Regions from separate parts of the Hyphomicrobium methylovorum genome, predicted to be linked through region 2. Evidence: predicted binding sites of a transcription regulator. Region 2 holds the regulator's gene; each other region holds the start of a gene.

Region 1 (9,930 bases), 680 kb from region 2:
CATCTGAAATCGAAAGGCGTCATTCTACGCCGTGTCGGCGCATACGGATTTCCGAACGCGCTTCGCATGACCATTGGTTCGGAAGCCGACAACACCCGCGCAATCGCGGCGCTGGCTGAATACCTCAAAGGCGCCGCCTGATGAGTGAAGCAAAAAACAAACCGGCCACGCCGATGTTCAAGCGCCTGGCGCTCATCGGGATAGGCCTCATCGGCTCTTCGATCAGCCACGCCGCGCGGCGGGCGGGCGTTGTGGGAGATATCGTCGGCTGTTCGCCAAGCGCCGCAACGCGCGAAGCCGCAGTTCGGCTGGGCCTCGTCTCGCAGGCATTTGCGGACCCGGTTGACGCCGTGAAAGATGCAGACCTCGTTATCCTGTGTTCGCCGGTCGGAACGTACGAGAAGATCGCCGCAGCAATCGGTCCGCATCTCGAACCGGGCGCAATCGTGTCCGACGTCGGCTCAGTCAAGGCCGCGCCCGTGCGCGAAATCGGGCAGCACATTCCCGAAGGCGTTCATTTCATCGCCGGGCATCCCGTTGCGGGCACCGAGCAATCGGGACCTGAAGCAGGCTTCGCCGAGCTCTTCGATGGACGCTGGTGCATTCTGACACCTGACGACACAGCCGATAAAACGGCACTCGCGAAGCTCGTCACGTTCTGGGAAGCGCTCGGTTCACGCGTCGAGATGATGTCGCCACAGCACCACGACCTCGTGCTCGCGATAACGAGCCACGTTCCGCATCTCATCGCCTACAACATCGTCAATACGGCCGCGCACCTCGAACGCGTGACCGACAGCGAGGTGATCAAATTCTCGGCTGGCGGCTTCCGCGATTTCACGCGCATTGCTGCATCCGATCCGGTGATGTGGCGCGACGTGTTTCTGAATAACAAGGAAGCGGTGCTCGAAATGCTCGGCCGCTTCTCGGAAGACTTGGTCGCCCTTCAGCGCGCCATTCGCTTCGGCGATGGAGACATGCTGGAAAAGACATTTACGGATGCACGCTCGGTTCGGCGCGGCATCATTCAGGCGAGCCAGGACACGCCGCAGCCTGACTTCGGCCGCCACGGCACGAAAGAGCGATCGAGCTGATCGCATCTTTCGAAGCACGAGTGAAAGCGCTGGCGGAGTCGCCAGCGCCAAGCAAAGAGATCAGGCCGAGCGCGGCCCAATCGAAAATTGCGCCGTGATGAGATCAGTTTCGACGGCACGCGCTTCTTGCGGCGTCGAAGCCAGCAGGTGAATGTGCACCTCGTCAGCGTTCAGTGAAGACGCATGCTGACGGATTTCAGCGAGGTTCGTCGTCGCGCAGTGATTGGAAAGACGACCAATCGCGAGCACGCTGCGTGTCGCTTTATTCGAGCGGCGAACGAGAATGTAGTTCGCGTCTTCCAGCGTCGGACAATCGAACACGCTGTACACCGTATGCACATACCGCTTGCCCGAAGCGCCGGTCCAGAAATGGAATCGCGGCGAAGATTCAGAAACCGGCACTGACGCGGGCTCGCTGGCCTGCTCGGACACGAGACCCTCACGCCGCATACGAACATCGGCCAGCCAAATGATATCGGCACTCATAACGCACACCCCTGATCGGCGAATTCCGCCGTAGACTGCTTTTGAGTCTTTGATACCGTCCCCAGTGTGAGGAATCGTGAACTTTGGATCGAAAATTTGACGGGCCGGGGGGACGGCGCTCGGCGTGGTCAATGAGGTGTTGAGAACGACTCAAATTGTGCACAGCTTTGTCTCGTCCGGCTGCGTTCCGCGGCCGAAATTCTCAACGCGCGCTAACACATGAGGCGTTCAACGGGAAAATGTTCGGCGTTGATGCGGCGAGAGCGGACAAAGGACACGAAAGAGTGCCCGGTCTGAGGTTAATGCCAGCGCGTCAACCGCATCGCGAGTAAGAGCAGCTCGCGCACGTCCAGCAACCCTCAATCATTCGTAAAGACCGCTCTCCGCACTGGGGGCAAGCACGCGCGCCCGTGAGCGATGGACCGTGTACACCGGCGGCACCCACCGTAGCGTTCTGCGGATGTCCACCGGCTTCGGAGATGAGTGGCGAAGCCGAAGCTGAACGCCGCTGTGCATCGGGCAGATTTTCGCTGTCCGCTTCGCCCCCTGCGAGAAACCCGATATGGTGCAAGTGCTGTTCGATAACGTCGCCGATGGCCGCGAGCAGGCTCGGAACATATCGCCCGTCCATGAAGCGCCCGCCCTCGGGATCGAACACCGCCTTTAACTCCTCGGCAACGAATGCCACGTCGCCGCCCCGCCGGAAGACAGCGCTGATCATCCGCGTCAGCGCCACCGTCCACGCGTAGTGCTCGAGGTTTTTGGTATTGATGAAAATTTCAAACGGACGCCGGCGCCCGTCGCGGACGATGTCGTTGATGGTGACGTAAAGCGCGTGCGCGCTCGCGGGCCATTTGATTTTGTAGGTGACGCCTTCGAGTGCCGCGTCCCGCTCAAGCGGCTTCGTCATGTAGACAACATCGCCTGATCGCGCAGACGCATCAGCGGGCGAAGAGTGGGCGAGGGGAGTGACGCCAGACTGTGCCGGTGCAGAACTCTCGGTGGCTGAAGGCGCGGGCGCGCGCGAGAGCACGGCGCCCGTTACAGGGTTGGGTCGGTAGGTCGTGCAACCCTTAAGGCCTAAATCATAGGCTTCGACGTAGATGTCGCGAAAGCGCTCGAAGCTGATGTCTTCCGGACAGTTGACCGTCTTTGAAATAGCGCTGTCGACATAGGGCTGCAGCGCCGCCTGCATGGCGACATGCTCGGCGGGTTGCAATGTCTCCGCCGTCACGAACGCTGGCGTCAGCGGCGTTTCCTCTCCAAGACGTTCGCGGAACAAGCGGTGCGCGAAGTCTTCAACCGTTTCCTCTTGCGCCGTGCGGTCGGTGCCAAGAACGCGGCGCTGGAAAACGAAATCGAAGACCGGCTCGATACCGCTCGACACGTTTCCGGCCAGAAGCGAAATCGTACCCGTCGGTGCAATCGACGTCAGACAGCCGTTGCGTATGCCGTGCGCGGCAATAGCTGCGCGCACATCAGGATCGAGTTTCGCGATATTCGGCCGGTCAAGAAAAGCTTGCGCGTCGTAGAGCGGGAATGGTCCCTTCTCCGCGGCGAGGGCCGCACTCGTGCGATAAGCGCCGTTTTGAATGATGGCCATCCATTCCGCCGCGCGCTCACGCGCCTCAGGACTTCCGTAGGGGAGGCCAAGAAAGATCAAGGCATCGGCCAGCCCCGTAACACCGAGCCCGATGCGCCGCTTCGCGCGCGCTTCTTCCGCCTGCGCCGTCAGCGGGTAGCGGGAAATATCGATGACGTTGTCGAGAAACCGAACAGCGGTCGCGACGCGCGCTTCAAGCTTTGCAACGTCAATACGCGCGTTCGGCGTAAAGGGATCGATCACCAGCCGCGCAAGATTGATCGAGCCGAGGAGGCATGCGCCGTAGGGCGGCAACGGCTGCTCCCCGCACGGATTGGTCGCCGCGATCGTCTCGCAATAGGAGAGATTGTTGAGCGCGTTGATCCGGTCGATGAAGATCACGCCGGGCTCGGCATAATCATACGTCGCGCGCATGATCTTGTCCCATAGCGCCCGCGCGTCGACGGTCTTGTAGACCTTCCCTTCGAAAACCAGATCCCAGGATGAACCCGTCCGCACCGCATCCATGAACAGGTCGGTGACGAGAACGGAGAGGTTGAAATTCCGCAAGCGATCCGACTGCGCCTTGGCCGCGATAAAATCCTCAATGTCGGGATGATCGCACCTGAGCGTCGCCATCATCGCGCCGCGCCGCTGACCCGCCGACATAATCGTCCGACACATCGCGTCCCAAACGTCCATGAAGCTGACAGGACCAGACGCATCCGCGCCGATGCTCTTCACAGCCGCGCCGCGCGGCCGAAGCGTCGAGAAATCGTGCCCGATGCCGCCACCGGCCTGCATCGTCAACGCCGCTTCCTTGACGCTATCGAAGATGCCGGAGAGATCGTCGGGGATCGTCCCCAGAACGAAGCAGTTAAAGAGCGTGACGTTGCGATCCGTCCCAGCTCCCGCGAGGATGCGCCCCGCAGGCTGAAAGCCGAAATCCGCCATCGCCTCGTAGAAAGCCTCAGCCCATTTCTGTTGCTCGCGTTCGCCGCCCTTTTCAGCGAATGCCGCAGCTTCCGCTACGCGCCGGAACGTGTCTTCCACGGTTTCGTCCGCAGGCCGCTCCGCCGATCCGGCAAAGCGATACTTGCGCCGCCAAATGGCGTCGGAAATGGCAGGCAGCTGGAGCGAAGAAACGGGCATGACACGTCCAAATATGGGGATCGCGAAGGCCATTCACAAATGATTGTTCACTATATGTTCTATGTCAGAAATGCGCAAGCCCCTTCGCGACCTACAACCCAAAAAATTCTGCCGATATTCGAGAATTCGCAGCTAATTCGCCTGCGTGGCGGAGATCGCCAGCGGCGGCGGATTGGGCTCGCGGCTCGCTTCCTCGATAAGTCGCCGGCTCGCCGCCTCGATATCGCGCTCAACGCGTCCGCGGAATTCTGCGCGCGGCAGGCCAGGGGGGACCGCTGGCAAAAACTCGACAACGATCGTCCCCGGGTAGCGCCACAGGCTGCGGCGCGGCCAGAAGAGGCCCGAGTTGAGCGCCATCGGCACCGCGGGGACACCAAGCGCCTCATACAGCGCGACGTAGCCCGGCTTGTAGTCCGGCGCAGCGCCCGGAATGGTGCGCGTTCCTTCAGGGAAAATAACAACCTCGCGCCCCGCACTCAGACGCTGCCTGGCATCCTGGATGAGCCGCTTCAGTGCCGCCGACGCCTTCTCTCGTTTAACGAGAATGTGCTCGAACTTGATGCAGAACCAGCCATAGAACGGGATCCACTTCAGTTCGTCCTTGAGCACGATTGCGGGATCGCGAAACAGCGGCACAAGCCCGAACGTATCCCACGCAGATTGATGCTTCGCGATGACCAGGCATCCGCCACTCGGCAGATTGTCTTGACCCCGCACCTCGAACTTCGTTCCGCAGATCAACCGGAGTAGCCAGACCGCAGTCCGCCCATGAAGCTCGAGTCCCTTCATTGCCCAGGCACGCGGCCCGAGAAGCAACCAGGAGCCGAGCACGAGATACAAAGCGGTGACGATGTAGAAGACGCCGCCGTAAACCAGCGAACGAATGATGACGGCCGCGCCGGGACCTTGAGACGTCTGATCAGCCATCGGCATGCTTCGGTCCGGCCGCTGCCACTGATTCCCCGTCGCGCCAATCGAGCACCCGTTGTGCGGTCAGACGCGCCATGGCTGGCAGATATTTGAGATATTCTGAAAGCAGCACGCGCGTCGTCGAAGCGTGTAGCCACCACGTTGTCTCCGGCACGCGCCGCGGCGTCACCGCGTAGGGAATGAGCGTCACACCCGGCATCGCCAGCGCCAGCTCCGCAAGGCTACGCGGCATATGATAGCGCGAAGTCACGATGATGAGCTTCGTATAGCCATTGGATTTTGCCCACGTCCGCGTCTCATCCGCGTTGCCAACGGTATCGAGCGCCTCATAGCCGAGGTCGACGCAGCAGTTGAAAGTATCGGTCTGAAGGTTGAGCAGCCGCCGCATTTCTTCGCGCGTAACCTTTCGGTTTACGCCGGAAATCAGCATGCGCTTGGCGCGGCCTTCGCCGAGCAGCTTGGCGCCTGCTTCCATTCTGAGTTCGCCACCAGTCAGCACCACGATGCCGTCAGCTTTATCCAAGCCGCTAGCATCGTCGCGCGTAACAGTCACCGCGAAGATCACGAACCCGAACGCCAGCGCCGCCGTCGAAACCGCGAGCAACAGAACGAGCCATTTCCAAATCGTTCTCATCGCGAAATGGGTGCGGGATGGCGTCGGGAAAAGCAAGTGCGCCAGCTATCCGCACGGGTGATTCTATCACCGATCCGTGCGATCTGGGCCATTCGGGCCGCCTCGAAAATCCCCCGCATCAGTCCCGCGCCTCCGTTAGTGGCGGCCGTTCAGGATGCGGTAAACCCCGACGCGTGAGGTAATCATGCACAGCCCCGCGATCGTCACCACGACGAGGCCCAGAATAATATAGCCGAGAGCATCGAGCGACCCGGCACCGATCAGCCGCTGCACCTCGACGGCACTGACGGCCCCGCCCCCGAGCAATTCGGTGATGGTAGGCATGCCCATGAAAACGAGCATGGCAAGCGTCGCCCCGACAATGCCAGCCTTGATCCCGAGACGCAGAAAATGCTTTTCGAACTCGCGCGCGATGAACTTGTCCGTCGCGCCAACGAAATGCAGAACCTCTACGATCTCGCGGTTGGACGCCATGGCGCTGCGGGTGGCAGAAACGATGATGGCGGTCGTTGCCGCACCGACGAGCGCCAGAATGGCAAGGCCACCAAGCGCCAGCGATCGGGTGACGGCGCGAATTTGGTGTTGCCAGCGCCGATGGTCGTCAAGCGATGCACCTTTGAAATCGCGTTTAAGAGCGGAGCCGACTTCGGTGAGGTCCGGCGGTGAATTGCGATCGACTTCAACAGCGATCAGCCGAGGAACGGGCAGCGATTTGAGAGCGTCTCCACTGCCGAGCCAGGGCTGCAGCAAATCGGCGGATTCTTCGAGCCCCAGCGGCCGCGCGTGAACGATGCCATGTTGCTTTTCGAGATAGTTGACGACGTCCGCCACAGCTTTTTCGATATCGGCATTTTCCTGCGGCGTGACCTGAACGGTCACTTCGCTGGAAATGTCCTTAAGCCAGGCGTCGGACGATTCCTTGATCATCCAGACGGCGCCCGCTGTCAGGCAGGCGAGGAAGCACATGATGGCGATAACGAGAGTCAGCGAACGCCCCGTCACGGAGCCCGGCGGCACCACCGGCGCCGTCACCTTCATCTTGCGCCCGTTGTCGCTCTTGCGCGCGGGCACATAAAGATCGCTCGTCGTTTCGTTGCCGGAGGGATATCCGCCACCGTCGTGGCGCGCGTATGCCATCGAGGACGGAACGTCCACGGGGTCATCATAGGACTCATAGCCCTGCGCCGAGATCGCAGGCTCGTCATGCCCGGGAAAGCGGCTAGATGATGCGGACATGACCCTTATGCACCTCGATACGCGGCGCTTTGAACTGCCGCATAAGTTGATGGTCGTGCGTCGCGATGACGACCGAAGTTCCGAGACGGTTCAACTCGACGAACAGGCGCAGCAGACGCCGCGCCATTTGCGGATCGACGTTACCGGTCGGCTCGTCGGCCAGCAGAACTTCTGGCTTGCCGATGACCGCCCGCGCGATCGCAGCCCTCTGTTTTTCTCCGCCCGATAGCACAGACGGATTAGCATACATTCGATCGCCAAGACCAACCCATTGCAAAAGGTCCGTCACGTCTTCGCGGTAGTCTGCGGGCTTCTTTCCAACGACCTGAAGCGGCAACGCCACGTTTTCCCAGACGGTGAGATGATCGAGCAGCCGGAAATCCTGGAATACGATGCCGATGCGACGGCGCATCTGCGCGCGCTTCTGCGGCCGGACCCTCGTAACGTCCTCACTGAACATTTGAATTTTGCCATGGCTCGGGTGCAGCGACATGAACATCATGCGCAGGAGCGATGTCTTACCGGCACCAGATTCGCCATGCAGAAAGTGAAATGAACCGGGACGGAGGTGGAACGTCACGTCGGTGAGGACATCCGGCCCGCTGTCGTATTTCAGGCCGACATTGGTCAATCGGATCACGGGGAATCAGCCTTGGCAGGTTATCTTCGGGTCTCTTCGAGGGCTCCGAGCGTGTATAGACACGGGCTAGCCGGCTTGATCAATCGATTACGATTGTGGCGCCGTCGTGTACACAGGAACCTTACACCCAGCCCCGGCCGGGGCTTTAGTCAGGACCAGCAGGATTTTGCATGCCGGATAGGAACGCTGAATTGCGCATCGAGACGATTTACTCCGCCGACCAGATTCGTGCCCGCCTTGAGACACTTGCCGGTGAGATCGCCGCGGCCAAACCCCAGAATCTCCTCGTCGTGCCGGTTTTGAAGGGCAGCTTTGTTTTTGCTGCAGATTTACTGCGCGCACTCCATGCTGCAAACCTGACCCCTGAGGTCGATTTTCTGACGCTGTCGAGCTATCGCAAAAGCCGGACTTCGCTCGGCCAGGTCTCGATCCTGCGCGACCTCGACCTCGATGTTCAAAATCGTCACGTCATCCTGATCGACGATGTGCTCGATTCAGGGCGTACACTGGCTTTTGCCAAGGATTTGCTCTCCGCCCGCGGCGCCGCCCGGATCGAAACGTGCGTGCTGCTCGACAAGAATGCGCCCCGCGCCGTCTCGATCGAGGCCGATTATTGCGCGTTTACCTGTCCAAATGTTTTCGTGGTCGGCTACGGTATGGACGTGGCCCACAGATACAGGGAACTTCCATTTGTAGGGCGGCTTGTCGATTAAGCCGGAAAGGCGTCGAGAGAGGTGGCTGAGACATGGCGACTATTCTGCTCGCGGATGACGACGCCGCCGTGCGAGATCTCGTGCGGCGGGCCCTCAGTTCGGAAGGGCACACCGTTCACGTCACCCAGGACGGTCAAGAAGCTCTCGAACACATGGAAAGTAACGCCACCAGCATCGACCTGCTCGTGACGGACGTGGATATGCCTCAGCTCGACGGCATATCGCTCGCGGAAAAAGCTCTGAAGCTAAGCCCGCAGCTTGCCGTGATTCTGATGTCGGGTTTTACGGATCAGCTAGAGCGCGCGGCGCGCCTACGTGCGCGTCGGCTTCTGTCGATACCGAAGCCGTTCACGCTCGATCAAATCAAGCAGGTCGTGAGAGCCGTTCTGGTCTGATGCGAAGCATCAGAAGAGACGAAGCAGACGACAAGGTAATCAACCGCCCGTCAGGCTCATGTGCCGAGATACCGATGGCACCTTTGTCCGCCTGTCGATGATGAAGTCATGCCCCTGCGGCTTGCGCCCGATGGCTTCAACAATCGCTGCATCGAGCAGATCGTCGTTTTCAGACGCACGCAATGGCGTTCTGAGGTCAGCCGCATCATTCTGGCCAAGGCACATGTAAAGCGTGCCGGTGCAAGTCACGCGCACGCGGTTGCAGCTTTCGCAGAAATTGTGCGTCAACGGCGTAATGAATCCGAGCCGGCCGCCCGTCTCTTTCACGGTGACGTAACGCGCTGGGCCGCCGCTGCGATAGGGCGAGTCTTCCAGCGTATAGCGGTCCATCAGCCGTGCGCGAACGATTGAGAGCGGCAGATATTGCGAAGTCCGATCTTCGCCGATGTCGCCGAGCGGCATCGTCTCGATCAGGGTGAGGTCTGCACCGCGCCCGTGCGCGAACTGCACAAGATCTGCGATCTCGTCTTCGTTGACGCCTTTGAGCGCTACGGCGTTGATCTTGATTTTGATGCCGGCCTTCTCGGCTGCATCGAGGCCCCTCATGACCGTAGAGAGGTCGCCCCAGCGAGTAACCGCTTTGAACTTCTGCGGATCGATCGTGTCGATCGAAACATTGATGCGCTTAACGCCCGCCGAACTGAGATCGCCCGCAAGCTTTTCCAGCTGGCTGCCGTTCGTCGTAATCGCCACTTCCTGCAGGGCACCACTATCGAGATGCCGCGAAAGCGAGCGGAACAGCCACATGATATTCTTGCGCACGAGCGGCTCACCGCCGGTGATGCGAAGCTTCCTCACGCCGCGGCGTATAAAGGCCGTGCACAGCCGGTCCAGCTCCTCAAGCGACAGAAGATCGCGCTTTGGCAGGAACGTCATGTGTTCGGACATGCAGTATACGCAGCGGAAGTCGCAGCGGTCCGTAACGGACACGCGCAAGTACTCGATCCCCCGGCCAAAGGGATCGACAAGTGGTGCCGCTATCGGGGCACTTTCGCCTGACATTTCTGC
Region 2 (9,930 bases):
CAGCAGGGTCCGGAGCCGGGCTATGGCAAGTCTGCTGCGTCGAGCGGCGACTATCAGGCTGGACAATCCTATTTCGATCATTGCGACGATGAACATCGCACCGATGTGCAAGCGCTGCTGAAGCGGAAGAGAAGCCTTCTCTCGTTCGTCATTTCGAAGCGCACGGGCCGCGAAAAGAACTGGTTCGTCGTGGTCGGCGTTCCGGCTGGCGGTGACGCGGGCGCTGGCGCGCTGCTGATGCATATCGATATCACACCCTGGATTCAGGAGCGTGGTGGTTTCAACGATGGAGATAGCGCGCCGGGCTGGGACATGCCGGTGACGCTGAACCCGATGCTCGTTCAAGACACGATCGCCAAAGCGTTGGCAAAACAGTTCGCACAATCGATCCCGGAGCCGAAGCGCGGATCTATAGGCTTTGCCGCGAAGTCCACGCCGGTCGCGCATGCGGACGTTGACAGTCTCAGTCCGCGCCAACGCGAGGTGCTTCTTCTCGTTGCCGCAGGCAAAAGCAATCAAGAGATTGCGGAAGACCTCGACTGCTCGCTGAATACCGTAAAACGCCATGTTACTGCGGTGTTGCAGAAACTTCGTCTGCCGAACAGGACGCGCGCGGCAGCGTTGGTCAATCAGTTGAATTTGCTTCCAGCCGACAATCGGCGGTCGCGCCGCTAGCTGTTGCTGGCCGTCTCTCGGCACGGACGCGTCTCGGTCGTTGTTCACATCGGCACCAGGATTTTTGATTGCTTCGCTGCGCCGACCGCAGTCGATTTGCGGTGCTCGATATGTCGGCGAACGAGGTATTCGGAAATGTTGGGCGTGCGCCGCTCACACATCATATGAACGGCCGTACGCGCGAGCGCACCGTCGCCATCAGCGTCATTTTCAATTGGCGACAGGACTGACATTCTCAGCACGGGCGCCTTCCGCCCGAGGTTTTTTCCTGTCGTTAGCTTGGCACCGATGAATGCGGTCGCGACTGGAACTGCGAACGCGCCAGCAACTTGATCGCGCCGCTAGGCTAACTCCGATCGCATTCCTTCGTCTCCCTAGAATCGAAAAGTATTAACACTAAATTACTATAAATCAGGAGCCACACAAGATATGTTCGAGCGCTCACGTCGGAAGTCGCACCGGCGACGCTTCCGTTAATACCAAAATAGCACTTTAGTGTTATTTGTTTGCTCTCTCGAGGCGCCGCGTGCGCTCTCCCATCCGCGTCAACTGGCAAGGAGCGACCATGAAGAGTTTGCGCATCACGGGGCAGTTCCTTCGTAGAAATGACGAACGGCTTCCGCTTCAATCCGCTGCCATCTTGGAATGCCGGGGCGTGTCCCGCCGCATCGCCATCGTGGATTTTTCGAGCACGGGATTGCGCGCCGATCACGTTACGGGACTGGCTGCGGGAGATGCCGTTACCATTGCTCTGACGCCGGAACTGGCTGTTGAGGGGACCATTGTTTGGCTCGTCTGGCATAAAGCCGGTATTCGCTTTTCGCGCCCTCTGGCGAACTCCGATCCCGTTCACGCTCACCTTGCCGCTGAGGCTGCGAAGCTCGTGCTTGCGCGTTCGCGTGCGGTCACGGCTCTGGCACAGAGGGACGCGAGCCGAGCACAAGCCGAAAGCTGCTCCGATCCGAATGGACCCCGTGCGTAGGCACGCGCCATCGTGGCTTTTGCGCAATCCGATTGAAATCCAGATGCTTTCCTGCCCGCACAATGCGCGCGGCGGCATCGAGCCTGCTTGCAACCTCCTCGTGATTTGTTAGGCACTGTGCCGGCTGGTATTTGCCGTGCGCCGAATTTGGCCTCAGGCAAATGCGGACTCGGCGCACGCTGGTCCGTCGCCGCCGCACCGGAGGTTTGGAGGCAATCGCTTGGCCGCACTCGATTTCAAGACCGATATGGCCTTCGCCTATGGCGAACCTTCGCCGATGGGTCGGGGGATCTTGCGGATCGTTGCCAACAATCCTGGCCCGTTCACATTCAAGGGCACAAACAGCTACCTCGTCGGCTCGACGTCACTCGCCATTATCGATCCAGGCCCGGATGATGCTGACCATCGCGCGGCCATTCTGCGAGCCGCTGGCGGCCGACCGATTACGCACATTTTTTCAACGCACGCCCATCGCGATCACGTCGATGGTATCTCCAAACTCAAAGCGGAAACCGGCGCGATTGTCGCCGCCTATCCACGCGATTCTGATGCCAGCAGGATCGCCCTCGCGGATAGTCCATCGGGCAGCATCTTCGTCGACTATGGGTTTCTTCCCGATATTCCGCTGGCTGGCGGCGATAGCGTCTCGGGAGAGGATTGGACCCTGACGGCGATCCATACGCCAGGACATGCACCGGATCATCTCTGCTTTGCGCTTGCGGACCGGCCGATGCTGTTCTCCGGCGATCATGTCATGGCGTGGAATACAACGGTGGTTGCGCCGCCCGAAGGGCGAATGGTCGATTACGTCACGTCGCTCGAAATCTTGCTCGATCGCCGGGACGACGTTTTTCTTCCCGGTCACGGCGGCCGCATCTACGACCCCCAGCGCACTGTGAAAGCGTACCTTTTGCATCGGCGCTGGCGGGAGCAATCCATTCTCTCCGCGCTCTCAGAAGGCGCCATGACTATTCGTCGAATTGTCCCCGTGGTCTACCAGAACCTCGAACCGAAGATGCTCCCGGCTGCGACGCTTTCCGTTCAGGCCCACGTCGAATTCCTGCGCGAGAAGGGTCTGGTCGCCTGCGATCTGCCTTTGACGCCGGACCGCGAGCTTTCGGCGATTTGACCTTGTTTTTCTCCGCCTTTGCCTTGCGCGCCGCATCCTTCTCTGGATCCGGCACGGACGCTTCGTAACGCGCCGCAATTTCTTTCAGCAGACCGCGCACGCGTTCGGCATTCCGGCCAAAATCGTTCTGTCCGTAGCGGGCAGCCGATCGCACGTCGATGCGCGAGGATCCTTCTCCGGCAAGAACGCGCACGACAACGTCGTCGAAAAGCCCGAGGATGAGCGAGTGATCGGAGAACTCGATAAAGCCCGGTGCGTTTTCCTCGTCCTCGGGCGGGAGTTCCAACGTCGTGCGATATTTCAGTTTCGTCAGCGCCTGCAGCACGATCTCGTAAGATTCATCCGTCGAGCGTGGAAGAACGAGGCTCTTCAAGTCCGGGTAGTTCTGGCGTTGTAGATCCGCGACGCGCGCACCTGGATAATCCGTCGGGTTGGCTTTCGCGTCGCGCGCTTCCTTTGCGTCGGTGAAGTCAGGCGGCTCGTTGACGTCCGTTGAGATGTCGCTGATTTCGGGCCAGCTCCAGCTCAGCACCCAAAGTCCCGCGGGGATCGCTAACAGCATCAGCGCGACAAGCGCACCGCAGACGACACGCGCCGTTCCCTGGCGACCCGTGATCCAGATATCGAGCCCTGCGAAGGCTGCCATCACGAGGGCCAGGATCGCACCGGCGATCACGGCCGCAGCGATCGTCATGGCGACGGGCGTGGCAATCATCGTCAAGCGATGCAGGACAGCCGTCACGAGAGCGGCGACAGCAGCGAAGATCGCGAGGCGGCTTGTCCAGACGGCCAACGCCAGCGGCGGCTGACCAGCGGCGTAATAAACCCGCGTGGATTGGACACGGTCGCGCGGGCGCCGCTTTCTAGGCCGTTCCTGCGCAACGCTCTCCGTCAACATTGCCGGTCCCATCCCCCGTCGCGGCGTCTTTGAAACCCATTATCCCGTAGCGGCCAAAACGGAGCTTTTTTGCGATGGCTCCGTCGGACACTCAGGGATAGAGGCGTGTCTTGTGCCAGGAATCGTGCGGCGCGTCGCGGCGAAAGACAATCCGGTTATGCAGGCGGTAGTCGCCGGCCATCCAGAATTCGATTTCGACCGGCACCACGCGGAAGCCACACCAGTAAGGAGGGCGCGGCGTCTCACCCTCTCCGAACTTCGCTTCGTAGTGCTTCACCTTGGCCTCGAGCACCTCGCGCGACGATAGCGGGCGCGATTGCTGCGAGGCCCATGCGCCAATGCGGCTTTGGGGATGGCGCGTGGCAAAGTACCGGTCGGCTTCCTCGTGGGACACGAGAGAGACGGCGCCTCGAATCCGGATCTGGCGCGACAGCGATTTCCAATAGAGGAGCAGAGCTGCCTTTTGCGACGCAAGCAACTCGCGTCCCTTCGCGCTTTCGATGTTCGTGTAGAAGTGAAAGCCGCGCTCGGCGACATCGGGTTCGTCGACACCTTTCAGCAGAACGGTTCTGACGTTCGGCAGGCCGTCCCCATCGACCGTCGCCAGCGACATGGCGTTCGGGTCTACGCTTTCGGATTTTTCAGCCTCAGCCATCCAGACGTCAAATAATGCGAACGGATCATCCGCAGCCGTAAAGTCCGGTTCCTGCCCGCTCGCTTCAGTCATGCTCTCACTGCCGCTCATGTTGCCTACTCAATCATTGATTTTAACGCGTAACGACGCCTGAAAATAGTACAGCGCCCCCGCGATGTTCAGATCGCCTTAACCATAGCGAGTCACACTCGCTTCGTCGCCCTGTCGGCGATTGTTTGTAGCGGTTGCGTCAGAGAGTCGAGTTATGTCCTCAAATGCGTCTCTTTTTCCCCTTGCCGCGACTGGCGCCACAGCTGTCGCGTTAGTCGCGGCCATTTTCTTCATGAGCGGTTTCGCGAGAGCCGCTGAGCCAGCCGCCGCGGCGCCGAATTGCCCCGCGGTCAAGGATGAGCGCCCGTTGGCGCCGTCCAAACTTGCGATCGCCCCTCCCCCGCTCGACGAGGTCGATGAATATGCGGCCCTTGAAAGCGTGCAGTACGCGCTGACCCAGGTTGCCGACGGTTCGAGCTACGTCTGGCATCGTGCCCACGGACGCCTCTCAGGCCTCGTGAAGCCCGTCTCCTCGTTCAAGGATACGCACGGCTCTGTTTGCCGCCACGCCGTTGTGGTGCTTAGCGGAACCGACGTGACCAAGCGCACCGAGATCGTGGCCTGCCGCCTTCCCACCGGCATCTGGCAAGTCTCGGGTTGAGGGTGCTGGGCCTTCGCGAACGGTCGAGGCCAACGGCGCTTTAGTGCCGGGCGGAGCCGTGGGTATGGACGCCGGGGAGCATGTGGCGTGATCCGCGTTCGTTGCCGACGATGGCGTTTGCGACGACCGTTCCGATAACGGTCACGATGATCCCGATGACGATCTGCGAAAACCAGCCGCGCATGTTCGATCCCCGTTGCGTTGACGCGCGATAGCGCATGCCGTGGGTTCAACAACCGTCTCGGCACCTGAAATCCGTCGCGCGAATGATGCGCAGCGCACGACGAGCGCCTCTGTACTCAGTCTCATTTTTGCGGGTGTGGAAAACTGCCAATTGCCCCGACTTGCGGAACGAGACAAGAACGTGTAGTGTACAGACACGATATGTACCGCGCATGTGCTTGCGTTTCGATGGGTACGCAGGTTGCGCGAATAGCGCCTGCCAAGCTGACAGACTGCTCAACGGGGGCGAGAACTCACTCGATGCTGACTGAAAAACAGAAAGACCTGCTGCTGTTTATCCATGGACGGATGCAGGAGCGCGGCGTTCCTCCCTCCTTCGACGAGATGAAGGACGCGTTGGATCTACGTTCCAAGTCCGGCATCCACCGGCTGATCACGGCACTGGTCGAACGTGGTTTCATTCGCCGCCTGCCGCATCGGGCACGCGCTATCGAGGTCATCAAGCTACCTGACAACCAACCGGCCGCTTTCGCTGCACCAGCGCCGGCCGCCGCTGCAACGCCCCAGCGCGGATTTCAGCCTAGCGTCATCGAAGGCTCCGGGCCGCCGCGGAGCAGTCTTGGCTCCACGCCTCCGTCACATGTCATCGACGCGCGCACAGTTTCGGTGCCGGTCATGGGCCGCATCGCGGCGGGTACGCCCATTAGTGCCATTCAGAATCATACCCACGACATCGCCGTGCCACCCGACATCCTGACCAACGGCGAGCATTTCGCGCTGGAGGTCAAAGGCGACTCGATGATCGAGGCCGGTATTCATGACGGCGATACGGTCATCATTCGGCGGTGCAACACGGCCGAGAATGGCGACATCATCGTTGCCCTGGTCGAAGGCGAAGAAGCGACGCTGAAGCGGCTGCGCAAAAAGGGCTCGACGGTTGCGCTCGAAGCGGCGAACCCCGAGTTCAAGACGCGCATTTTCGGGCCGGACCAGATCGACATACAGGGTCGGCTTGTCGGTCTTATGCGGCGCTACTGAAATTCGCCCTCGTCCGCGTCGTGCTCTGCTTCGCCGGGATCATCGTAGTGTCCGGCGGACGGCGGCGGGGACCTGGCGTCGGACGGGGCTCCTGCGTTTCCGCTAACGGCCTCGGTCTTGGATGTTTTTGAGCCCGGGCCGTTTGCAATGTTGGGCACGGGCAAGGTATTCGATGACGCCGCGCCTGCCGGTTTGAGCCTTGCGCGATGCACGGCGCTGCGTTCCGGCGTCGGGCTCCAGGGGCGGACGCCACGGCGGGCCGCCACCGTTTCGAAGCGCACGCGCACTTCTGGATTGTTGCTCTCCTGATCGAGATAGAGTGCGTAGGCGCCGTTGCGCCAGCGGTCGAACACGTCAATGACGGTCGCGGGTACGGCGCATTCGGCGGGCTTCGGCGTAGCGAGAATAAGCACGTCGGCATTCAAGCAATCGTCAGGAACTGCGGCCGGGTGCCGGGCAACGGCGATCGTTGCGCCTTTGACGCGTGCGGTGCAGCCGACGCTGTCACACGTGAACGCCGACATTTTCTGAACTTCGGCGGCGCTGCGTGAATCGCCGTCGTATTCAAGCCAGCGTTCGAGATCGTATTTCGCGTTCTTCACCGGAAGCGCCGAGAGGCTGCCTGATGCGTCCCGTACGGCGACGAGCGTTCCTTTCTGCGCGACAAAGATATCGGGACGTCGCATCCAAGGCGCGATCATCACGCCGATAACTGCAATGCCGACGCCGAGCAGTCGCAACCGCGTGCGCCAAAGCGCAAGCCACATCCCGCCCGCAACCATCAACGCAAACGAGGCGAGAGAGATCTCAGGGAGATGGCCGACCGCACCCGGCAGCGCGCCGACGTAGTTTGCGCACCACGTCATTCCCTGAATGCCCCAGCCCATCGGCACCAGCCCCAAACCTTCCAATCCGAGCGGCATGAGAAACATCGCAACGAGTGCCGCTGGCATCACGAGCAAGTTGCAGATGGGGATCGCGATCATGTTCGCGAGCACGGCGTATTGCTGGCTCTGATGGAAATTGTAGGCGGCAAACGGCGCGACGGCGAAACTTGCAATCAGCGTGGAGGCAACGATCCCGGCGAAGAACCCACCAAGCCGCAATACAGGATTTGGGCGCGCGCGCGTTCCGGCGAACCGGCGCAACAGTTCATGCGAGGCGATGAGCGCCGTCACAGCCGCGAACGACATCTGAAACCCAGCGTCGAGCAAGCTCTCTGGAAACACCACCAAGATCAGGAAGGCCGCAAGCGCGACGTTGCGCAGGGCGAGCGCGGGCCGATCGATCAAGACAGCACCGAAGATAATCAGGATCATCAGCGCTGAACGCACGGTCGCGAACGCGCCGCCGGAGATCGCGAGATAACCGATTGAGCTGAGTATGCCGCCTGCTGCTGCGATTTTCTTGATCGGCAGTGTCAGCGCGACACGCGGAATGGCGGCAAGCATCAAGCGCAATGAATAGAAGACCGCGCCCGCCGCGATCACCATATGCAGGCCCGAGATCGACAAGATGTGAAAGAGGCCCGAGTTCTTGAACGCGTCGTTGGTCTCAGCGCTGATGCCGCCGCGTTCGCCGGTGATGAGGGCCAGTGCGATTTCCCCGGATTCGTCGGGCAGCACTGCGCGGATTTTTACGGCAATCGACTGGCGGATATTTTCAATGCTGCGGCGATACCATTCGGAAAGGCTGCCGGTTTCGGCATGTGCCTCGATCGCGGGTGCCGCGAATGCGTATCCCACAGCTCCGATGGAATCGAACCAGGCCGTGCGTGCGTAGTCGAAGCCTCCGGGCAGTGCGGGGCGCGCCGGAGGCGAGAGGTTTGCTTTGATGCGAATGCGGTCACCGGGCGATGCGAGAACGCGCGACGACATCGTCCGGATGCGCACGACGGCGGGCGTCATCTCCGCCGATACTCCGGAGATTGCCGGATCTCTGATCGTCAGCCGCTGCCCGCGCGGCGTTTTCGCTTCGACCATCACGACGGTTCCGGTCACTTCGACGTTGCGCATCACCTTGGTCAGCACCGGCGCGCGCACCCATTCGGCTCGCAGCTTGGCGATGAGGAATCCGGTTCCCGCCAATATCATTGCTGTCAGAAGAACCGATGCGAGTGTGCCGCGTACGGTCACCGCCCGCAGAATGAGCATCAGCAGAAGCGGTACGGCTGCGACGAAAATGGATGGCTCGGCAGGCATTGCGAAATAGGCAGCGATCCCTGCGCCGAGACATACGGGCGCCCAGAGAAAGAACTGCTCACGCTCACGATCGATCGCTGCCGCCAGGAAGCGCGGCGTAGTCTGCGATGGTGCAGCCATCGACTCATCGATGCCGCGCGTTTCGATCGACATGATCCCGCCCGCCGTTCAAGGCCCGGGCAGTTTCCCCCGCCCCCTTAACTTGTCAGCCCCTCCATGCTACGAGCGGTCTGAAAATCCCTCAACCTCCGTTTAAGCAAAAGGTCCAATGGCAGAGACCCTGAATTCCGACGCGCCCGTTGTTCGCTTTGCGCCCTCACCAACCGGATACCTGCATATCGGCGGCGCGCGCACGGCGTTGTTCAACTGGCTCTATGCGCGCGGACGTGGCGGAAAGTTTCTGCTGCGCATCGAAGATACGGACCGTGAGCGGAACAATGAGCAGGCCGTTGCCGCGATACTGGATGGCCTCAACTGGCTTGGGTTGACGTGGGACGGCGAAGCCGTTTCGCAATTTGCACGTGCCGACCGGCATCGCGAGGTTGCGCAGATGCTCCTGGAGCGTGGTGCGGCTTACTATTGCTACGCGTCGCCCGCCGAGATCGACGCCGCGCGCGAAAAGGCGCGTGCTGAAGGTCGCCCGCATATCTTTCTATCACCCTGGCGCGACCGCGATCCGAGCGAAGCACCGAAAGACGTGAAGCCGACCGTCCGCCTGAAGGCTCCGCGTGACGGTGAGACGATTGTTGCCGATCATGTGCAGGGGCGCGTTGTATTTCCCAACAAGGATCTGGACGACCTCATCATCCTCAGGTCCGATGGGAATCCGACGTACAATCTCGCGGTCGTCGTCGACGATCACGATATGGGCGTGTCGCACGTCGTGCGCGGCGCCGATCATTTGACGAACGCCGGCCGGCAGACGCAGATTTATCACGCACTCGACTGGGCGGTGCCGGAGTTCGCGCATGTTCCGCTCATTCACGGCGCGGACGGCGCCAAGCTCTCGAAGCGGCACGGCGCGCAGGGCATCGAGGAATTCCGCGCGATGGGTTATCTGCCCGAGGCGCTGCGGAACTACCTCGTGCGGCTTGGCTGGAGCCATGGCGACGACGAAATTATTTCGACGGACGACCTGATCCGCTGGTTTGATATCGATGACATCAACAAGAGCGCCGCGCGTCTTGATTTCAAGAAGCTCGACGACCTCAACGGGCATTACATCCGCGCGGCGGCCAACGAAGATCTGATGAACCATGCGCGCGAGATGCTGCGCCACATGGATGTGAAAGCCCTTTCCGCCACAGCAACCGATCCCAAGGCGCCTTTGCGTTCCGACGTGGCTCTTGCGCGTGAGATCGAGCGGCAACTTCCGGATATTTCGACGGGGATGGAGCTTGAAGCGCGTTTCGCGGCGAAGGGTTGGGAAAAATTTGCGCGTGCGATCCCCGCGCTGAAAGAGCGTTCGAAAACACTTG
Region 3 (9,930 bases), 2.3 Mb from region 2:
TTTTGGTATGTGGCTGATGCAGACTCGAAGAAGCCGAACGAGGGGCAGGCTTGCACGGCCGCCTACACGAACAACGTGCGGTTCAGCATGGCGCTACCGGCCGCTGGATTGAAGTTCGACGAGAATTTGGGGCTTGGCGGGGGCGAGGACTCCCAGTTCTTTTTTAACGCCCACAAACAGGGTTTCGCCATTCGACACACGGCGCGTGCGATCACCTATGAGACCATCCATCCGGAGCGGTTGACCTATGCGCGTCAGCTGCATCGATCTTACTGGATTGCGTCGGCCAATTTCCGAAAAGATGTTACGAAGTTCGGCTGGCCTTATGCCACGCTTCGGCGGCTGCATACGATCCCGCTGCATCTGCTGGTCGGTACGCTTCTTGTCGTTGTGAGCCCCGCCGGGATCATATTCGGCTTGAAGTCGTTCAAGCAGTTGGCCTTGCTTGGCGGGGATAAGCTTGGCAGGGGATTGGGCCGGTTGGTCGCCATGTTCGGGCATGTGCCGCAGCCGTACGCGGTGATCGACGGCGGATGAGTGTCAGCATCCCGCGTAATTTTCGTCAGAGGCGGTTCGCGGTTTTCTCATGCGGTGATTTGGTGCCGCATTTTTCCATTGGTAGCGCGGTGGTCGTCCAGTGATCCTTGGTGATCGTCACGACGTAGCGTCGGCAATCGGGCGCTGCTCCGGCGACGAAGCTGACTTCGAAGCGAGCGAGTTTTGCGCTTTGTTTTTTCGGCCAAACGAATGTGTCGTTGTCTGCTGTTTTTTTCAGTGCTGTTTGAATAGCGACGTTGGCGTTGCGATAGTCGGCGGGTGAGAGCCGGGCCAGCAGCGATTTCGAGAGATCGGGATTGAGGCCAACGGCTTCGGCGCGCAACCGAGCGGGATCGTTACTCTTGTAAGCGTCGTTCGTATACGCGTCGCTTTTAATCGTGCTGGATTTTGGCTGAGCAGTTTGCTTCGACGTATTGTCGTTGGCAGCCTCGTCGATTGGAGTGCGGGCTGTGTCGTGATCGGCTGGCGCTGAGTCACCAATTGGCGGCGGCGTACCGGGAGCAGCGGCGATTTCCAATAATTTTAGTTCGGGCAACAGCGGAGCGGGTTCCGCGGGCGTGCTCGCGACGGTTGGAGGGGCGGCCGTTGCAACTTCATTGCGGGACGAGGACGCTATCGCAGCGGCGGTGCGGGCGGCGGACTCGAGTTTGTGAAAAATTGCTTCGCTGTGCAGCAACGCCCACCCGCCGATGAGCGCGATGACAAGCGAACTGCATACGCGGAGCAGAGTATTGCCGCGCGGATTGCCTAAGGGTTCGCATATGCGTTCACCCAAGACGAATTCGTTCTGACCATAGCCTTGGTCATAGTTTTCGTAATGAATGTCGACGCCGTCATACGCGTATTCGTCGCTGGATGTGCGATAAGCGGAGGCGAGCATGGGCCGATCCTGTTTCTGCTTCCATTGTCGAACACTCCCGCTGCTGCATATGCATCAATTCCTCTGGGCGAAAACATGGCGTTGTGAGCGTGGCTTGCGCGCGCGTGTTAATCCGAATTCCGGAATAATCGCGAGCCGCCGATCGACGTGACGGCGCGCACGACAATCAATGAAAATCGCGCGATTTCGGCAGGATGCGAACCTCACGCGGGTGGCTTGCGCGCATGGTCTGCTGGCGGATCGTATCGTCGACTTGATTTGGGTCGGTGAGCATATCCTGAGCTTCCGATAGACGGCGAAGCTCGTTCGTTCGATCGAATACCCGCTTGGCCATGAGATGGACGACGCCTTCCTGGCTGCGCTGCACCTTGCCTTCGACCACGATCAGGCGTGCGCCCATCACCTCTTTGCGATAACGCTCGAACAGGCGCGCCCACAGGACGACGTTTGTGATGCCGGTTTCATCTTCCAGCGTGAGGAAGATCGCATTGCCGGCGCCGGGCCTCTGGCGTACGAGAACGACGCCGGCCGTGCGCGTCGGCGCGCCGTCGGGTTTGTTCGATGTCTCAAGGCATGTCGCAATCCGTTCGGCGGCGAAGACGGGGCGAAGAATTTCCATCGGATGGCCTTTCAGCGAAAGGCGCACGGTCTGGTAATCGGTCGTGATGTGTTCCGCGAGAGGCATCGTGGGAAGCTGCGCATCTGGCTCCGCCGCAAGCTCACGCGCATCGGCGGCGGCAAAAAGCGGCAACGGGTCATCATCCGGCAAACGGCGCACGGCCCACATGGCTTCGCGGCGGTCGAGGCCGATCGAGCGGAATGCATCCGCATCCGCAAGGAGACGCAACGGCCGACTGAACAAGCGCGCGCGGACGGCCAAGTCTTCGACGCTTGCATACGGCTTCGTGCGTGCTTCGATGAGTTTCTTAGCGTCGCTTTCGGCGAAGCCGTCGATCTGGCGAAAGCCGAGGCGTAGGGCGAGCGCGCCTGTCTCTGTTCGTTCGAGGGTGTTGTCCCAGAGGCTGGCATTGATGTCGGCGGCGCGCGCCTCGACGCCATGTTCGCGCGCGTCGCGTACGATCTGTGCGGGGGCGTAGAAGCCCATTGGTTGCGCATTGAGAAGCGCGCAGGCGAAGACGGCCGGGTGGCGGCATTTAATGAAAGAGGAAATGTAGACGAGCTTGGCGAAAGATGCGGCGTGGCTTTCTGGAAATCCGTAGCTGCCGAAGCCCTTGATCTGTCCGAAGCAACGACGTGCGAAATCCGGTTCGTACCCGCGTTCCACCATCCGGCTGATCATCAGATTTTCGAACGTGCCAATGGTTCCGACGTTGCGGAATGTCGCCATGGCGCGGCGCAGCCCGTTGGCTTCTTCATCGCTGAATTTGGCGGCGACCATCGCGAGCTTCATCGCCTGTTCCTGAAACAGGGGCACGCCCATGGTCTTTTGCAATACGTCCCGGAGTTCGTTTGGGTCGCCGTGCAGGGGCGCGGGAAAGCTAACATCCTCCAATCCCGCGCGCCGCCGCAGATATGGATGCACCATGTCTCCCTGGATCGGACCCGGCCTTACGATCGCGACCTGAATGACGAGATCGTAGAACTCTCTCGGCTTGAGGCGCGGCAGCATGTTCATCTGTGCCCGGCTCTCGACCTGGAAGACGCCAAGCGAGTCTCCCTTGCAGAGCATGTCGTAGACGTCTTTCTGTTCCTGCGGGATGCTGGCGAGGTCGTAGTCGATGTCCTCATGCTCGCGCAGCAGGTCGAAGGATTTGCGGATGCACGTCAACATGCCAAGCGCCAGCACGTCGACTTTCATCAGGCCGAGCGCGTCGATGTCGTCCTTGTCCCATTCGATGAATGTGCGGTCCGCCATGGCGGCGTTACAGACGGGCACGATTTCATCGAGGCGTTTGCGCGCCAGGATAAAACCGCCGACGTGTTGGGAGAGATGGCGCGGAAATCCCAATATCCGGATCGCGAAATCGACCGCACGGCGCAACGTCGGATTTTCCGGATCCAATCCCGCTTGGCGGATCTGAGCGTTGCTGATGTCGCTTCCCCAGCTTCCCCATTGGGTATTGGCAAGCCGCGCCGTTATATCTTCGGAGAGGCCGAGTGCCTTGCCGACATCGCGAATGGCGCTTCTCGGCCGATAGCTGATGACGGTGGCGGCGATGCCTGCGCGATGGCGTCCGTATTTCTCGTAGATGTACTGGATCACCTCTTCGCGCCGCTCGTGCTCGAAATCGACGTCGATGTCGGGCGGTTCCTTGCGTTCCGTCGAGATGAAACGCGCGAACAGAACATCGTGTGCGCTGGGGTCCACGGCCGTGATGCCGAGTACGTAGCAAACGGCGGAGTTCGCGGCCGAGCCGCGCCCCTGACACAGGATGCTCTGGCTTTCCGCATAGCGGACGATGTCGTGAATGGTGAGAAAATAGCGGGCGTATTCCAGTTGTTTGATCAGCTTGAGTTCGGATTCCAGCAGGTCCGCGACCTTCTTCGGCACGCCTTCAGGATAGCGTTGGATTGCGCAGCGTTGCGTCAACTCTTCGAGCCATGATTGCGGCTCCCATCCGGGTGGGACCGGTTCGTCCGGGTATTCGTATTTCAGTTGATCGAGCGAGAAGCCGATTTGTTTAAGAACATTCTGCGTTTCGTCGATGGCTTCGGGGCAATCGCGGAACAGGCGCGCCATTTCTTCAGGCGTCTTGAGGTGACGTTCGGCGTTGGCTTCAAGAACTCGCCCGGCTTCGAAAATGGTTGTGCCCGAGCGGATGCAGGTTAGGACGTCCTGCAGATCGCGCTGCTCCGGGGTGGCGTAGAGAACGTCGTTCGTCGCGAGCAAGGGGACGGATGCTTGTGCCGCGATCTGTTTCAGTTGCGCGAGGCGGCGGCGGTCGTCTCCGCGGCGAAGCATGCAGGCGGCGAGCCAGACGGAGCGGGGGGCGGCATCGCGCAAGCGAGGAAGCAGATGCTCTAGTCCCTCAAGCTTCCGGCCGGGCATGACGATCAAGACGAGGTCATGCGCGTGCGTGAGGAGATCCTCGATCGTCAGGATGCAATCGCCCTTCTTTGCGCGCCTGTTGCCGATGGTTAGAAGCCGCGTTAGCGCTCCCCAGCCGTCACGATTTTTCGGATATGCGAGAATGTCTGGCGCATCGTCTGTGAAGGCCAGGCGTGCGCCGGTTGCGAGTTTGAATTTTTTTGTCTGCTCTTTGAGCCAAACAGGGTCGATTTCGGGAGGAAGAGAAACGGTGCCTTCCTTGATGTCCCTCAGAGCGGTGTAGGCGCGCACGACGCCAGCAACCGTGTTGCGGTCGGCAATGCCGATGCCGCGATGACCGAGCAGCAGAGCCGTCAGCACGAGATCGCGCGCGGTTGAGGCTCCGCGCAGGAATGAGAAATTCGTTGCCGTGGAAAATTCCGTATATCCCGTCATGCGAACAGGCCGTGTATGAACCACGGAGGATGAGCCTGACCCTCTCCGTATAAGCCTTGACGAAAGATCCAGAAGCGGCAGCCCATTGCGTCTTCGACGCGGTAATAATCGCGATCCGGCTCGCCGTGCGCCTTCCGCCACCATTCCGGTGCGATGCGTTCCGGCCCTTCCGCGCGCACGACATCATGCAGCATACGCCGCCAGCGGAATCGGCGCGGTGGTCCATCCGGAACTTCCGCAAGCGCTTCGATGGGCTGGGGTGGATCGAACAGATGGTGAGGACGCAATGGAGGTTCGCCCGCTTCTGGTGAGGTCCAGGAGGTTTGTGCTTTCACTTTAGCGAACATCGTATCGGCAGGGACGAGGCGATCCGCGCGCGAAGGGTTGTGCGTGTTCTCCGTTTCGAAGCGCAGCACGCGGTCGCGACCGAAACGGACGATGAGCCGATCAATGAGAGCGCCAACCGCTTCCATTTCCCTCATGCGTGCGTCTTCCATCACGTTCATCAGCGGCGATTGTGCAGCGATGAGGTTTTCGGTGATGGCGATGGTCAGACGAATGACATCGAAGCCGAAGCCTGCTTCGATCGGCTCGGCCAGCGTGTCGAGTCGTTCGCGGTAGAGCTTCAGGATCGTTGCAGCTTCGCGTGAGGGACGTCCGGTCTCGACGGTCAACCTGCGGACGTGTCCGTCGCTGCGGAAGAAGCTTGCTTCGAAGGTGCGGCCGCCTTCATCACGGGCTTCGAGTGCGCGCGCGGCTTCCGCGATGAGGTCTGCGAGGACAGCTTCAAGTGCTTCCGTTTGGCTCAAGGGCTCTGCAAACCGGCGCTCGACGGAGATGACAGGTTCCGGCCGAAGCGGCGCGAGGGGGGCGATTTCCTGGCTGAGCGTGCGGTGCAGTTGCGTTATGAAGGACTGCCCGAAGCGCGCGGCCAGAACTTGCGGCGGGCGCGCGGCGACATCGCCGATGGTTTTGAGTCCAGCGCGTGTGAGTGCAACAATCGTTTCCCGTTCCAAGCCTGCGAGCGCGGTAACCGGCAATTTTGAGACCGCGCGCTCGTCCTCTCCTTCGCGCACGATGGCGGTGCGGCTGAAGCGGGCGAGGGCGCGGGATGCGTCCGGCGTTCCAGCAATGGTGGCGCGCGCTTCGAAGCCTTGGCGTGCAAGCCAGTCTATGATTTCCGTTCGTAGACCCGCCTCACCGTTCCACAGATGCGCGCATCCCGTGACGTCAAGGATGAGGCCATTGGGATGATCGAACGCAACGGTGGGCGTATAACGTTCGCAGAGAAGCTCGAGGCGTTCGATGAGCCAAGCGTCAGCCTTCGCGTCTCTGTCGGCGACGGTAAGCTGAGGAATACGGGCACGCGCGTCGGCCAATGCAAGGCCCGGTGCCAGGCCCAGCCGCGCTGCGTGCCGATCGACAGCGAAGATCCGCAACGCGCCCTTCTCTTTCTCGACGATGACGAGAGGGCGCTGTGCTTCATCCGGCCCGGCGCCATTCCTGCGTCGCTGCAGCCGGTCGGCTGAGAGGAAGGGAAACCACAGAGCTAGATACCGGCGCGACGCTTTCTTGCGGGTCTTGGAAACATTTTCGGTCACGGTTCCACTCCACACGCCACTCATGCCCCGTCGTGCCGCCGCGGTGACGGAGCAAATTCAACTTGAAAGCAGGAAGCCCCGGCGCGTTCGCTTCGAGTGGACGAGAGGGTAGGGATTCAACACTCCAGCGTGTTATGGCGGCGCTTTGGCCGGGGGATGCCGCGGCGCGCAGCATGAAGATCGGGACGTTGGATTTCACGGATGCCAGTGACAAGCGTCGGCTCGCAGTGAAGTCGAGTGTTTTAGGTTCTCCCCAAAGCTCGATGATGACAGCGCCGAGCGCGGCGCAGCGCAGGGCTTGCTCACCCGCCCGCAGAACGCCTTCACCGTTGGGTGCGCGAACGAAAACGAGGCGGGCAGGGTCGAGGCCGAGTTCGGCAAATCCCGAGGCGCTGGGGCTGCCCGTTTCGCGGTCAAGAAACTGTTGGCGGGCCCATAGGATCGGCTTCGCACCGGCTGCCTTCAAAGCGAGGAGAGCGGCAAAACCCGTCGCGGCACCGAAGTGGACGGCAGCGCTGGGATAGACTTCGTGGACGCCTTGCCGGGCAAGTCCGCCGCCTGTCACCTCGTCGATCCGGCTGATACCGAAGGGGATGCGATCTACTGGATTTCCCGAGGGGCGCTCGCGTTCCAGGAGCTCCCGCAGAGCTGGAATGGTATCTGGATGCATGCCAAATGTTCCTATTTTGTTCTATAGAAGCATTCGGGCTAAAAATGTCAAGGGCGTGCACCTCCTCGGCTATGGATGCCGCTAAGCTGAAGGGAAAAACGCGAGCATTATCAGGTGTATTGCGTTGTTCGAAACGCGTCTTCTAGTCAGCGCCGACGTGGAGTTCGCGGGCCGCTGAGTTCACGCGCTCTTTCGCGGCGGGATCACCGGCGAATGCTTCCAGTGCTTTGGCCAATGCAGCTTTTGCTGCTGTCTTGTCGCCGAGCGTCATGCGCGATTGCATCAGACGCACCCAGCCGTCCTCATCGTTCGGAGACGCTTCAAGCCGCTTGGCCAATCGGTCGACCATTCCGCGGATCATGTCGTCGCGCTGGGCATCCGTGTTTTCCTCGGCTGCCATGTTGCCGGGATTTGAAAGCGGCGTTTCACTCGCAGTCTGCGCTGCTTTTGCTGCCTCAAGTCCTTTCTGAGCTTCGACGTCGTTCGGATCGATCTTGCGCGCCGTCTCGTAGGCCTTCTCAGCATCCGCCGCTTGCTCAGTATTGAGGTATGACCAGCCGAGCATCTTCCAACCCTTCACGTCGCCGGGCTCTTTTTCGAGGCGTGCGACAAGCATTGCAATCATCGTATTGACGTCAGGCAGGCTGGCGGCGTTCGACGCGGTCGACATCGGCGCTGCGGAATGGGCGTTTGGATCGATCTTCTTCGTGAATGCGCGCAGAGCATCCAACGCGGCTTGATCCGAATTTTCGTCCACGTCATTTGCGGTGCTTTCCGCAATCGGAGTCGACGCGCTGATGGTATCAGCGAGTTCACTCAATTCGGCCATCGGAATTCGCGCGAAGCTGTAAACGGCAATCGCAGATATCAGAACCAATACGAGACCAGACGTGCGGGCGCCGGTCGCAACCCACCGTCTCACAAGTGCCAAGACCGGCCGGTGTCCATCAATGTTGAGGCGCAACGACAGCAGCGTGATCGCCATCAACGTGGCAGCGGTTCCGGTTACGACCGATACGTAAAGCTGCGTCATGTCCAATCTCCTGCGAAATAGTTTGACGGACTTGCCTAAGGCGTCGGGATCCTGGTGCTCATGATTGGTGAGGTCACACCGTTCACATGATACTTGTGGCAGGTGAGGCAATCTTGCCGAGTCATGTTGCTCTGGTGACAGGTCTGGCAGAGTTCCTTTTTCACTCCGCCGAAGTTCGATGCAAAAACGTGCGGGTTGCCCTGCTCGTAGCTCTTCAGATAGGAGCGGTCTTTCTCCAGGTCGTGGCAGGTCATGCAGCCGCGATTTTCAGTCATGCTGAAGTGCGGTTGGTGCGCGAACGTCGTGAACCTTCCGCGTTTTGTCTCGGCCGATGATTGAGCGAAATTGACGAGGCGTCCCTTGGTTTGAATGTCGTCAACGCTATGGCATTTCGTGCAAGAGCCTTGCGCGTCTTTGCCGATGAGTGACTCAAAAACGGCTGCCGCCGGACTCGCATTACCCTTCGGGGCTTGGGGGCCGGTTATGAAAAGCCACGAGTAGATGAACCTGTCTTTATGTCCGGTCGGCCGGTAGAAAATCGCATAGTCCTGCCGATACCAACCGCCATATTGGGCCCAGCTTTCAGGATCGACGCCACTGTCGATGCTGATAATCGGTGTAGCCTGCGTCTGGGTGTTGGCTGCCGTGTCTGCGAAAGACTTTGCTCCCGGTACAGATAGATCCGGCTCTGCTGGTTTCTTGATGCCTTTGTTGAGTGCCTTGATTTCGCGGCGCTCGCTTTCGTTCGGGTAGAGCAGATCGTCCGACTGGTCGGCTGATTTCGCCGGAGTCTGATTGTCGGCTATCTGCGTCGGCTTTGCCTTGCTGTTCGACATCACTGGATTTTCAGCGTCGCTTTCGGTGTCGACTGCTGGAGCCACGCTCTTGAGACCAGCTCTCATTGCCGGAGGTCGCTTTGCGGCAGAAGACGTATCTTTATCTGTGTCGTGCTTGCTGCTCGCGGTTTCCGTTTTGCCCGCTACCAGGCACTGGCCGAGGATGCGGATTGCACATGGCGGGGTATCCAGTTTGTTTGCTTTATTCGCAGCCTTTTGAGATCCAGCCTCATCACTAGTGTCCGCTGGCGATGTTTCATCATGAGCGCCGGGTTCGTTATTCGCCGTGTTGCTTTTCTCGGGTGCGTCCTCAGAAACTGCAACGGCCGGTGTGGCTTGCGGTGCCATTGCGATCCAACTGCTGTCTTTTTGATCGCCCGTGACACGCAGATTGGCCATCTCGGTTGGGAGATTTGGCAGCCACTGTTGTTGTGCGCTGACGAGCACGTCGCGTGGGATGCTCGCGGTGAGTGCGGTTACGAGATCCGTGCTGAGTTTTGCGCCGCCAGAAATATTGAGATCGGCCAGAACGTCTGAACCTTTTCCGAGGATCAGAGAATTGAAAAGAGATTTGATTTCCCAAACGAGATTTGTCACCGCTGCGATCTGGCTGTCTTTCGCGCGCGAAAGATCCTGAAGGTTTAAGCTGCCGGTCGTTTTGAGAATTGCTCTGCCACGCGCGGTGCGGCCGATCATAATCTGCATGAAGGGCGTGAGCTCGGCTTCTGACGTGCTCGGCCACTCGCCGATCGAAGCTTTCTTGTCTTTCAGCGATTGCATGTCGATGCCGGGTAGCGAGAGAAATGCGATACCTTTCGGGCCGGTCGCTCGTTCTTTCCCGGTGATCTGGTCGAGATGGCACGCCGCACAGGTTTTTTCGAACGGTGCGACCGCCATGATGCGTCTG

What was found. The regulator LexA, encoded in region 2, represses DNA repair genes until DNA is damaged. The targets are predictions, from matches to a motif close to TGTTCNNNNTGTGTTCNG.
Region 1: the regulator LexA is predicted to act here: its motif matches at 4,359-4,376, upstream of DLM45_RS05755 (adenosylcobalamin-dependent ribonucleoside-diphosphate reductase).
Region 3: the regulator LexA is predicted to act here: its motif matches at 7,161-7,178, upstream of DLM45_RS13405 (ImuA family protein).

The regions. Positions count from the first base shown of each region.
Region 1 covers NZ_QHJE01000001.1:1,166,174-1,176,103, reverse strand. Annotated here, with positions in the region: gene hisC (histidinol-phosphate transaminase) at 1-141, shown strand, start outside; gene DLM45_RS05765 (prephenate/arogenate dehydrogenase family protein) at 141-1,094, shown strand; gene DLM45_RS05760 (hypothetical protein) at 1,155-1,580, opposite strand; gene DLM45_RS05755 (adenosylcobalamin-dependent ribonucleoside-diphosphate reductase) at 1,894-4,314, opposite strand; gene DLM45_RS05750 (lysophospholipid acyltransferase family protein) at 4,447-5,241, opposite strand; gene DLM45_RS05745 (YdcF family protein) at 5,234-5,878, opposite strand; gene DLM45_RS05740 (cell division protein FtsX) at 6,014-7,114, opposite strand; gene ftsE (cell division ATP-binding protein FtsE) at 7,098-7,754, opposite strand; gene hpt (hypoxanthine phosphoribosyltransferase) at 7,925-8,467, shown strand; gene DLM45_RS05725 (response regulator) at 8,500-8,862, shown strand; gene moaA (GTP 3',8-cyclase MoaA) at 8,902-9,924, opposite strand.
Region 2 covers NZ_QHJE01000001.1:488,860-498,789, forward strand. Annotated here, with positions in the region: gene DLM45_RS02565 (response regulator transcription factor) at 1-675, shown strand, start outside; gene DLM45_RS02570 (hypothetical protein) at 720-917, opposite strand; gene DLM45_RS02575 (PilZ domain-containing protein) at 1,241-1,657, shown strand; gene DLM45_RS02580 (MBL fold metallo-hydrolase) at 1,878-2,786, shown strand; partial or broken gene DLM45_RS16660 (DUF1499 domain-containing protein) at 2,878-3,696, opposite strand; gene pdxH (pyridoxamine 5'-phosphate oxidase) at 3,776-4,411, opposite strand; gene DLM45_RS02590 (hypothetical protein) at 4,662-5,030, shown strand; gene DLM45_RS02595 (hypothetical protein) at 5,071-5,214, opposite strand; gene lexA (transcriptional repressor LexA) at 5,514-6,251, shown strand; gene DLM45_RS02605 (ComEC/Rec2 family competence protein) at 6,245-8,605, opposite strand; gene gltX (glutamate--tRNA ligase) at 8,721-9,930, shown strand, end outside.
Region 3 covers NZ_QHJE01000001.1:2,780,465-2,790,394, forward strand. Annotated here, with positions in the region: gene DLM45_RS13385 (glycosyltransferase family 2 protein) at 1-537, shown strand, start outside; gene DLM45_RS13390 (hypothetical protein) at 563-1,438, opposite strand; gene DLM45_RS13395 (error-prone DNA polymerase) at 1,605-4,883, opposite strand; gene DLM45_RS13400 (Y-family DNA polymerase) at 4,880-6,484, opposite strand; gene DLM45_RS13405 (ImuA family protein) at 6,366-7,154, opposite strand; gene DLM45_RS13410 (tetratricopeptide repeat protein) at 7,297-8,187, opposite strand; gene DLM45_RS13415 (cytochrome c3 family protein) at 8,223-9,930, opposite strand, start outside.